2 regions of the Streptomyces shaanxiensis genome follow, and region 1 is predicted to be linked to the other one. Evidence: riboswitches for the same ligand, from Rfam matches in the RefSeq annotation. Region 1 holds a riboswitch; the other holds the start of a gene.
What was found. Region 1 has a riboswitch for cyclic di-AMP ahead of ABD932_RS39800 (C40 family peptidase). Riboswitches for the same ligand answer to the same signal wherever they lie in the genome.
Positions count from the first base shown of each region.

Region 2: another riboswitch for cyclic di-AMP. It lies ahead of ABD932_RS33220 (transglycosylase family protein); the one in region 1 lies ahead of ABD932_RS39800 (C40 family peptidase).

Region 1 covers NZ_BAAAZY010000028.1:352,308-356,144, forward strand. The annotation lists gene ABD932_RS39790 (amidohydrolase) at 1-939, shown strand, start outside; gene ABD932_RS39795 (NAD-dependent epimerase/dehydratase family protein) at 1,076-2,134, shown strand; cyclic di-AMP (ydaO/yuaA leader) riboswitch at 2,276-2,451, shown strand; gene ABD932_RS39800 (C40 family peptidase) at 2,508-3,837, shown strand, end outside.
Region 2 covers NZ_BAAAZY010000022.1:78,204-82,040, reverse strand. The annotation lists gene ABD932_RS33230 (cytochrome P450 family protein) at 1-617, shown strand, start outside; gene ABD932_RS33225 (transglycosylase family protein) at 785-1,834, shown strand; cyclic di-AMP (ydaO/yuaA leader) riboswitch at 2,030-2,222, shown strand; gene ABD932_RS33220 (transglycosylase family protein) at 2,227-2,916, shown strand; gene eno (phosphopyruvate hydratase) at 3,239-3,837, shown strand, end outside.

The DNA of each region.
Region 1 (3,837 bases):
ACCGACAACTGGACCGCGTACGCCGAACTCGTCGAGGACGGTGAACTCGACGCGCGGGTCAGTGTGTTGCTGCTGCCCGCGCCGAGGGGCGGCTCCGCGGACGACGTACGCAAGGTGCTGGCCGAACTGCGCCGGCCGGAGTCGGCGGGCCCGCGTCTACTGGCGGCGATCGGCGTGAAGATCTTCGGCGACGGGGTGCCGCCGAACCGTACGGCCTGGATGAGCGAGCCGTACGCCAGCGGCGGCCACGGCGCGTTGTGCGTGCACGGCACCACCCCGGCGCTCCAGGTCGCCGAGTTGCGCGAGATGATCCGGCTGGCGCACGAGGCCGGCTTCCAGCTGGGCGTGCGCGTCACCGGGGACCGGGCCATCGACACGGTCGTGGACGCCTTCGTCGCCGCGAACACGGCCGCGCCCCGCCCGGACGCCCGGCACTACGTCATCCACGGCGACTTCATCGGCGCCGACAGCCTCGCCAAGCTGGCCGCACACGGCTACGGGGTCAACATGAACCCCGCCATCAAGTGGACCATCTCCGACCTGATGGACGAGGTCATCGGCACCGAACGCTCCGCCTACCAGTGGCCCGTGCGTACCGCCGTCGAGGCCGGTGTCGCGGTCTGCGCCGGCTCCGACGCGCCGATCACCGCGCCCGACTGGCGGCAGGGCGTGGCCGCGATGATGCTGCGCGAGTCGAAGGCGAGCGGACGGCAGAGCGGCCCCGAGCAGTGCGTGGACCTGGCCGAGGCACTGCGGGCGTACACGATCAACCCGGCCCGGCAGGACTTCGCCGAGGAGTGGAAGGGTTCCGTCGAGGTCGGCAAGGTCGCGGACCTGTGTGTCCTGGACCGTCCGCTGCTGGACCTGGACCCGCACTCGATCACGGACACCGAGGTGATGATGACGGTGTTCGACGGGCGGATCGTGTACGAGCGCTGAGGGCTCCGTCTGCGCTGAGGGTTCCGCCTGCGCTGAAGGCGCCGTCTGGGCTGAAGGCTTCGCGTTGAAGCATGGCCGTGCACAGGTGACGCCGCTACCGTGATCGACCGGCTTCCGCGCGGGAGAAGGAGTGACGGTGGGCGCAGTCGGGTCGAAGACCGTGTTGGTCACCGGTGGCAGCGGGTTCGTCGGCAGCCATCTGGTCAAGCGGCTTCTGGAGCGAGGGTACGAGGTCCACAGCACCGTACGGAGCACCGCAGACCCGGCGAAGGTGCGCCCGCTGCGGGAGATGCAGGAGGCGCACCCCGGCCGACTCTCCCTGTTCGAGGCGGACTTGCTCAAGGAGGGCTCCTTCGACGAGGCGATGAGCGGCTGCCGGGTCGTGTTCCATGTGGCCTCGCCGTTCCGCATGCCGGAGAAGATCAAGGACGGCCGCCGGGACATGGTCGACCCGGCCCTGCTCGGCACCCGCAACGTGCTGGCGGCCGTCGAGCGGACGCCCACGGTCGACAGGCTCGTCCTCACCTCCACCGTGGGCGCGATCTTCGGCGACTACGCGGACGTCCTGGCCATGGACGACGCCGTACTGTCGGAGCGGTACTTCAACACCACCAGCACGGTGGAGAACAACCCCTACCACTACGCCAAGACGGTCGCGGAGCGCGCGGCCTGGGACGCCGAGGCCGCCCAGGGCCGCTGGCGGCTGGTGACGGTCAACCCCGGCCTGATCCTCGGCCCTTCCCTCACCCCCGCCTCGGAGTCCGGCAGTCTGTTCCTGCTGGAGGAGCTGTTCAAGGGCTACTTCTTCTACGGTGCCCCGGACTTCAGCTTCACCACGGTGGACGTCCGCGAGGTGGCCGAGGCGCACATCGCCGCCGCGGAGAACCCGGACGCGAAGGGCCGTTACATCCTCGCCGCCCCGACCATGACGTCCTTCCACGAGATGGCCCGCATCCTCCGGACCCGCCACCCCCGCGACCTCCGCCTACCGCGTTCCGCACTCCCGCACTGGCCGGTGCGCGTCCTGGGCCCGGCCTTCGGACTCACCCAGGACTACATCCGGGGGCACCTCGGCATCCGCTTCCGGGTGGACAACAGCCGGAGCGTGAGCGAACTCGGCATCAGCTACCGCCCGATCGAGCAGACGGTCCTCGATCATTACGCGGCGTGGCGGAGCCAACGCGCCGCGAAGTGAATTCGGCCGCCGGTCCGCCCCGAGCGTCGAAGGTCACAAAAACGTATCGGACATTTCACACGTCAACCTTCACGTGAGTCACACAAGTTGGCTAGGTTACGCCTAGGCAGCACGACGACCTCCGGCGAACCCCGTCGGGACGTGCGGCCTCCGCCGAGTCCGGTAGGTCCCCAGGGGCCGCTGGAGCCGGGGACCCAACCGAAACTTGGGGTGAATCGGCCCAACTACCCTTCGGGGCAAGGGCCGTAGGGCACACCTTCCGGAAACGACCGCCCGAACCCGTCAGCTAACTCGGTAGGCGGATCACGGAAGGAGTACGTCGCCCATGGCGCCGGAACGCACCGCGCGTCCGGGGGCTTTGAGCCTCCCCGGCATGCGCAATTCCGCACTCGCGTCGGCGGCTCTCACCTCTGTGGCCCTGCTCGCCCAGACGGCCAACGCCGCCCCCTCCGCAGGAGACGAGGCCCCGAGCCGCGAGGAGGTCAGTCGACGGGTCAGCTCCCTGTACGACCAGGCCGAGTCCGACACCGGCACCTTCAACGCCACGCGCGCCGCGGCGACAGGACCGCGCAAGCGCGCCGACCGGCCCACGGACGCCGGACGCAGGCCCGTCGGCGAGGCCGGCAGTGGCCGGAGCGAGGAGAGCAGGCGCAGCGACCCCGCACTCGACAATGTCGCCCGGCAGTGGTTCGACGTCGCCCGCTCGAAGCTTGGCCCGACCGTCCCGGCCGCGTTGCCGAGGGACAGAATGCCGGACCGTCCCACCGGGACACGGCCCGCCCGCTCGGCGGAGCGCGCGCTGGAGGGCCTCACCGAACTGGGACGGGAGCCGTCCGGCCGCGCAGCCCTGGAGCTGCCCGCCGCACCCGTCGCCGAGCTCCCGGCAGCCGGGGCCACTGGAACGGCTCCCATGGCGGAGCTGACCGCGGGCCCGATCGCCGCCCTGCCTCCCGCCCCCGAGGCACCGCCTGCCCTGCCCGCCCCGACGGCCGACCCTCAGCGGTCCCCCCTCCGGACGACCAAGGAGCAGAACCAGCGCAAGCTCGACCGCGCCCGCGAGTTGCTGTCCGCGTACACGGTGCGGCAGAGCATGGAACTCACGCCCCTCGAGGCCCCGTTGGGCCAGGCCCCGGCCGCCGACACCTGGAGCGCCACACCGGCCCCGGTCCAGCCCTCGGCCGAGACACAGTGGCAGGCACTGCAGGACCTCGGCGCATCCGACCTGACCCCGGTCCCGGCGGGCACAACAGCCTGGTCCGGCACGGCAGTTCAGCCCGCCTACGCCCCTTCCGCGGCCGCCACCGACCAGAGCACCGCCGCGAGTCAGGTCCTGGACACCGGCCAGACCTACACCACTGGCCAGGCCCTCGGCACCGGCCAGCCCTACACCACCGGCCAGTCCCTCGACACCGGCCAGACCTACGCCACCAGTCAGCCCTTCGACACGAGCACCGCCCTCACCACCGTCACAGCCACCACCGCCACCACCGCCCCCCAGGACACCCGAGCCATGCGGGCACTGGACTTCGCCCGCGCCCAGATCGGCAAGCCCTGCGTGTGGGGGACGACAGGCCCGGACGCGTACGACGGCGGGGGCCTCGCCCAGGCCGCCTGGAGGGCCGCCGGCATCACACTCCCCCGCACCCCGCAGGAACAGGCGACCGCGGGCCGGGGCATCGCCCTCACCTATGCCGAGCCCGGCG
Region 2 (3,837 bases), on a different contig from region 1:
CCGGCGAGGACCTCATCTCCGGCCTCATCCGCGCCTCCGACCACGGTGAGCACCTCACCGAGAACGAGGCCGCCGCGATGGCCTTCATCCTGCTGTTCGCCGGCTTCGAGACGACCGTCAACCTCATCGGCAACGGCACCTACGCCCTGCTCACCCACCCCGAACAGCGCGCCCGGCTCCAGTCCTCCCTCGCCGCCCACGACACCGCCCTCCTCGAAACCGGCATCGAGGAACTCCTGCGCTACGACGGCCCCGTGGAGCTGGCCACCTGGCGTTTCGCCACCGAGGCGCTCACCATCGGCGGGCAGCACATCGCACCCGGCGACCCCGTCCTCGTCGTCCTGGCCGCCGCCGACCGGGACCCGGAGCGGTTCGCCGACCCCGACGTCCTCGACCTCGGCCGCCGCGACAACCAGCACCTCGGCTACGGCCACGGCATCCACTACTGCCTCGGCGCCCCACTCGCCCGCCTGGAGGGCCAGACCGCCCTCGCCACACTGCTCACCCGACTCCCGGATCTGGAACTCGCCGTCGACCCGGCCGAGTTGCGCTGGCGGGGCGGCCTCATCATGCGCGGACTGCGTACGCTTCCGGTGGAGTTCACCCCTGTTGGGTGAGTACGTCCACCGCCGCAAACGTGACACGCGCTCAAGTCTGTGATCTTCACGTGATCTGCGCGGCATTAACTTGTGACAAGTGATCGTCTGCCTATACGTTCACGGATCAACGACGGCGCCCAGGTTTCACGCGCCGCGGTCACCACTGTCTCGCGAAAGGTCCCCGCATGCTCTCCGGGAACGGTCGCCACCGACGCCCCCGTCAGGCTCCGGCTCTTCTCGTCGCGGCCGGAGTGACCGGCTCCGCCATCGCCATCCCGCTGCTCGGCGCCTCGGGCGCGAGCGCCGCCGAAGGTAACGTCTGGGACAAGGTGGCCGAGTGCGAGAGCGGCGGCTCCTGGAGCGCCGACGAAGGCAACGGGCGCTACGGCGGACTGCAGCTGACCCAGGACGACTGGGACGAGTACGGCGGCCTCGACTATGCCGCGAGCCCCGACCTGGCGAGCCGCTCCCAGCAGATCGCCGTGGCCCAGAACATCCTCGCGGACCAGGGCGTAGGCGCCTGGCGCACCTGTGGACTGCTCAGCGGGCTCACCGAGGAGTCCGGTTCGGTCGACCTGGACACCGGCGTCGAGGAGGACTCCCCGTCCGCCGTGTCGGGATCCTCCGGATTGCTTGATTCGGCTGGATTGTCCGGCTCGTCCGGATCGGCAGGATCATCCAACTCGTCGGGTTCGTCGCAGTCCGAGGGGGCGTCCGACGACTCCTCGACCGCCTCGAATTCCCCCGGCTCGTCGAGCGACTCCGCCGATGATTCGTCCGAATCGTCCAAGGATTCCTCCTCTTCGCCCTCTTCTTCCGGTACGACCGACAGCTCCGTCAAGTCCGGTACGTCATCCGACACAGAGGCCTCACAGTCGCCCGACGGTTCCCCGACAGGGACCCCCGAAGGCGACATTCGGGACAACTCGGAGCAGGGTGTGGGCTCCTGGGGCCTCGTCGACACCGGCGCCGCCGACGCGGTCGACGCCGCGGCCGGCTCCGGGCGCCATCGCGGTGCCACCGCCGACGAGAGCGAGACCGCCGACGGAGCCGTCAAGTCCCCCGGTCGCCACGCCTCGTACACCGTCCGCGCGGGCGACACTCTCGCCTCCATCGCCGACTCTCTTGACCTCGACGGCGGGTGGCGTGCGCTGTATCAGGCGAACAAGCAGGACATCGGTGCTGACGCGAACCACATCTTCCCCGGTCAGACCCTGGAAGTCCCTGCCGAATAGGGCGAAAAGCAGCGGGAGTTCACGTCCTGCTTCACACCTGAATGTCCGTTTTGGAAGTGCTGAGAGATAGATCTCAGAAGCCCTGATCGTCTTTGTCATTCCGCGAATCGCGTGTCTACGGTCGTGACCGCTCGTCACCACGAGCCCCGGCTGCCGCAACGCCGAATCCTGCCAGCGGCCGTACGGGAACAGTCGTCGCGTCAAGCGCCGTAGGCAGGAGCGGGGGACCCAAGGTTTGCGCCGGGTCCGGCAGTTGAGGCCCTTCGGGGCCGCACGGCCGGAGTCGGCTTGGGGTGAAGTCGCGCACTGGACACCATCGGTGCGCGGCCGGGCAACTCAACCGGCCCGAACCCGACAGCTCACCTCGCAGGCGTCGGTGAGGGGATCTCTCCATGCTGTTTTCCAGCAAGGGCAAGCACCGTCGTCCGTCCAAGGCCGCTCGCGCCATCGCCGTCGTCGGCGTCACCGGTGCCGCCGCCGTCGCCGCCCCGCTGATGGCCGCCGGCAGCGCCTCCGCCGCCACCGCCTCCGAGTGGGACGCCGTCGCCCAGTGCGAGTCGGGCGGCAACTGGTCGATCAACACCGGCAACGGCTACTACGGCGGTCTGCAGTTCTCCGCCTCCACCTGGGCCGCGTACGGCGGCACGCAGTTCGCCGCCACCGCCGACCAGGCCAGCAAGGACCAGCAGATCCAGATAGCCGAGAAGGTCCTCGCGGGCCAGGGCAAGGGTGCCTGGCCGCACTGCGGCACCGGCCTGTCGAGCGCCGCCTACTCCGGCTCCTCGTCGAGCGGTTCCTCGCAGAGCACCGAGACCACCACCCGCTCCAGCGAGCAGCAGTCGGCCTCCCGCTCCACCGAGCGCCCGGCCGCCAAGAAGTCGACCAAGACCGTCACCACCCCGACCGGCAAGAAGGTCAAGAAGGGTGACGGCGAGTACAAGGTCGCCAAGGGCGACACCCTCAGCACCATCGCCGCCGAGCACGACGTCAAGGGCGGCTGGGAGAAGCTGTTCAAGCTGAACAAGGACATCGTCGAGGACGCCGACCTGATCTACCCGGGTCAGCAGCTGCACCTGAAGTAACAGCGGGCAGGTAGCTGAACCACAGCGCCCTCACATACGTGGACCTCATAGTGAAGACCTCGTGAGGGTCACCCCCGTCCCCCACGGGCTCCCCGCTCCGGTGCGTGTTCCCCCGTACGCACCGGGGCGGGGTTTTCTTTTGCGCCCCGCGGTTGTGCATCGGTGTGTACCGTGGGTTTTTGTTCCGTTCGGAAACAATTCGCTCTCGGTTCTGTTCACGGAGCGGTCGACCGCTGGCCGATCGCCCGGAGCCGGTTAGGCTCATCTCGCAGCACCCACCGCGGTCTGCGTACCCGCGTCACATCCCAAGAAGGAGATGCTCGTGCCGTCCATCGACGTCGTCGTAGCCCGGGAAATCCTGGACTCCCGAGGCAACCCCACGGTCGAGGTCGAGGTTGGCCTCGACGACGGCAGCACGGGTCGTGCCGCCGTTCCGTCCGGCGCCTCGACGGGCGCCTTCGAGGCCATCGAGCTCCGCGACGGTGACCCCAACCGCTACCTGGGCAAGGGTGTCGAGAAGGCCGTCCTCGCCGTCATCGAGCAGATCGGCCCGGAGCTCGTCGGCTACGACGCCACCGAGCAGCGCCTGATCGACCAGGCCATGTTCGACCTGGACGCCACCGACAACAAGGGCTCCCTCGGCGCCAACGCCATCCTCGGCGTCTCCCTCGCCGTGGCCCACGCCGCCTCCGAGGCCTCCGACCTCCCCCTCTTCCGCTACCTGGGCGGCCCGAACGCGCACCTGCTGCCGGTGCCGATGATGAACATCCTGAACGGCGGCTCGCACGCCGACTCCAACGTGGACATCCAGGAGTTCATGATCGCCCCGATCGGCGCGGAGTCCTTCTCCGAGGCGCTGCGCTGGGGCACCGAGGTGTACCACACCCTCAAGAAGGTCCTGAAGAGCAAGGGCCTGGCCAC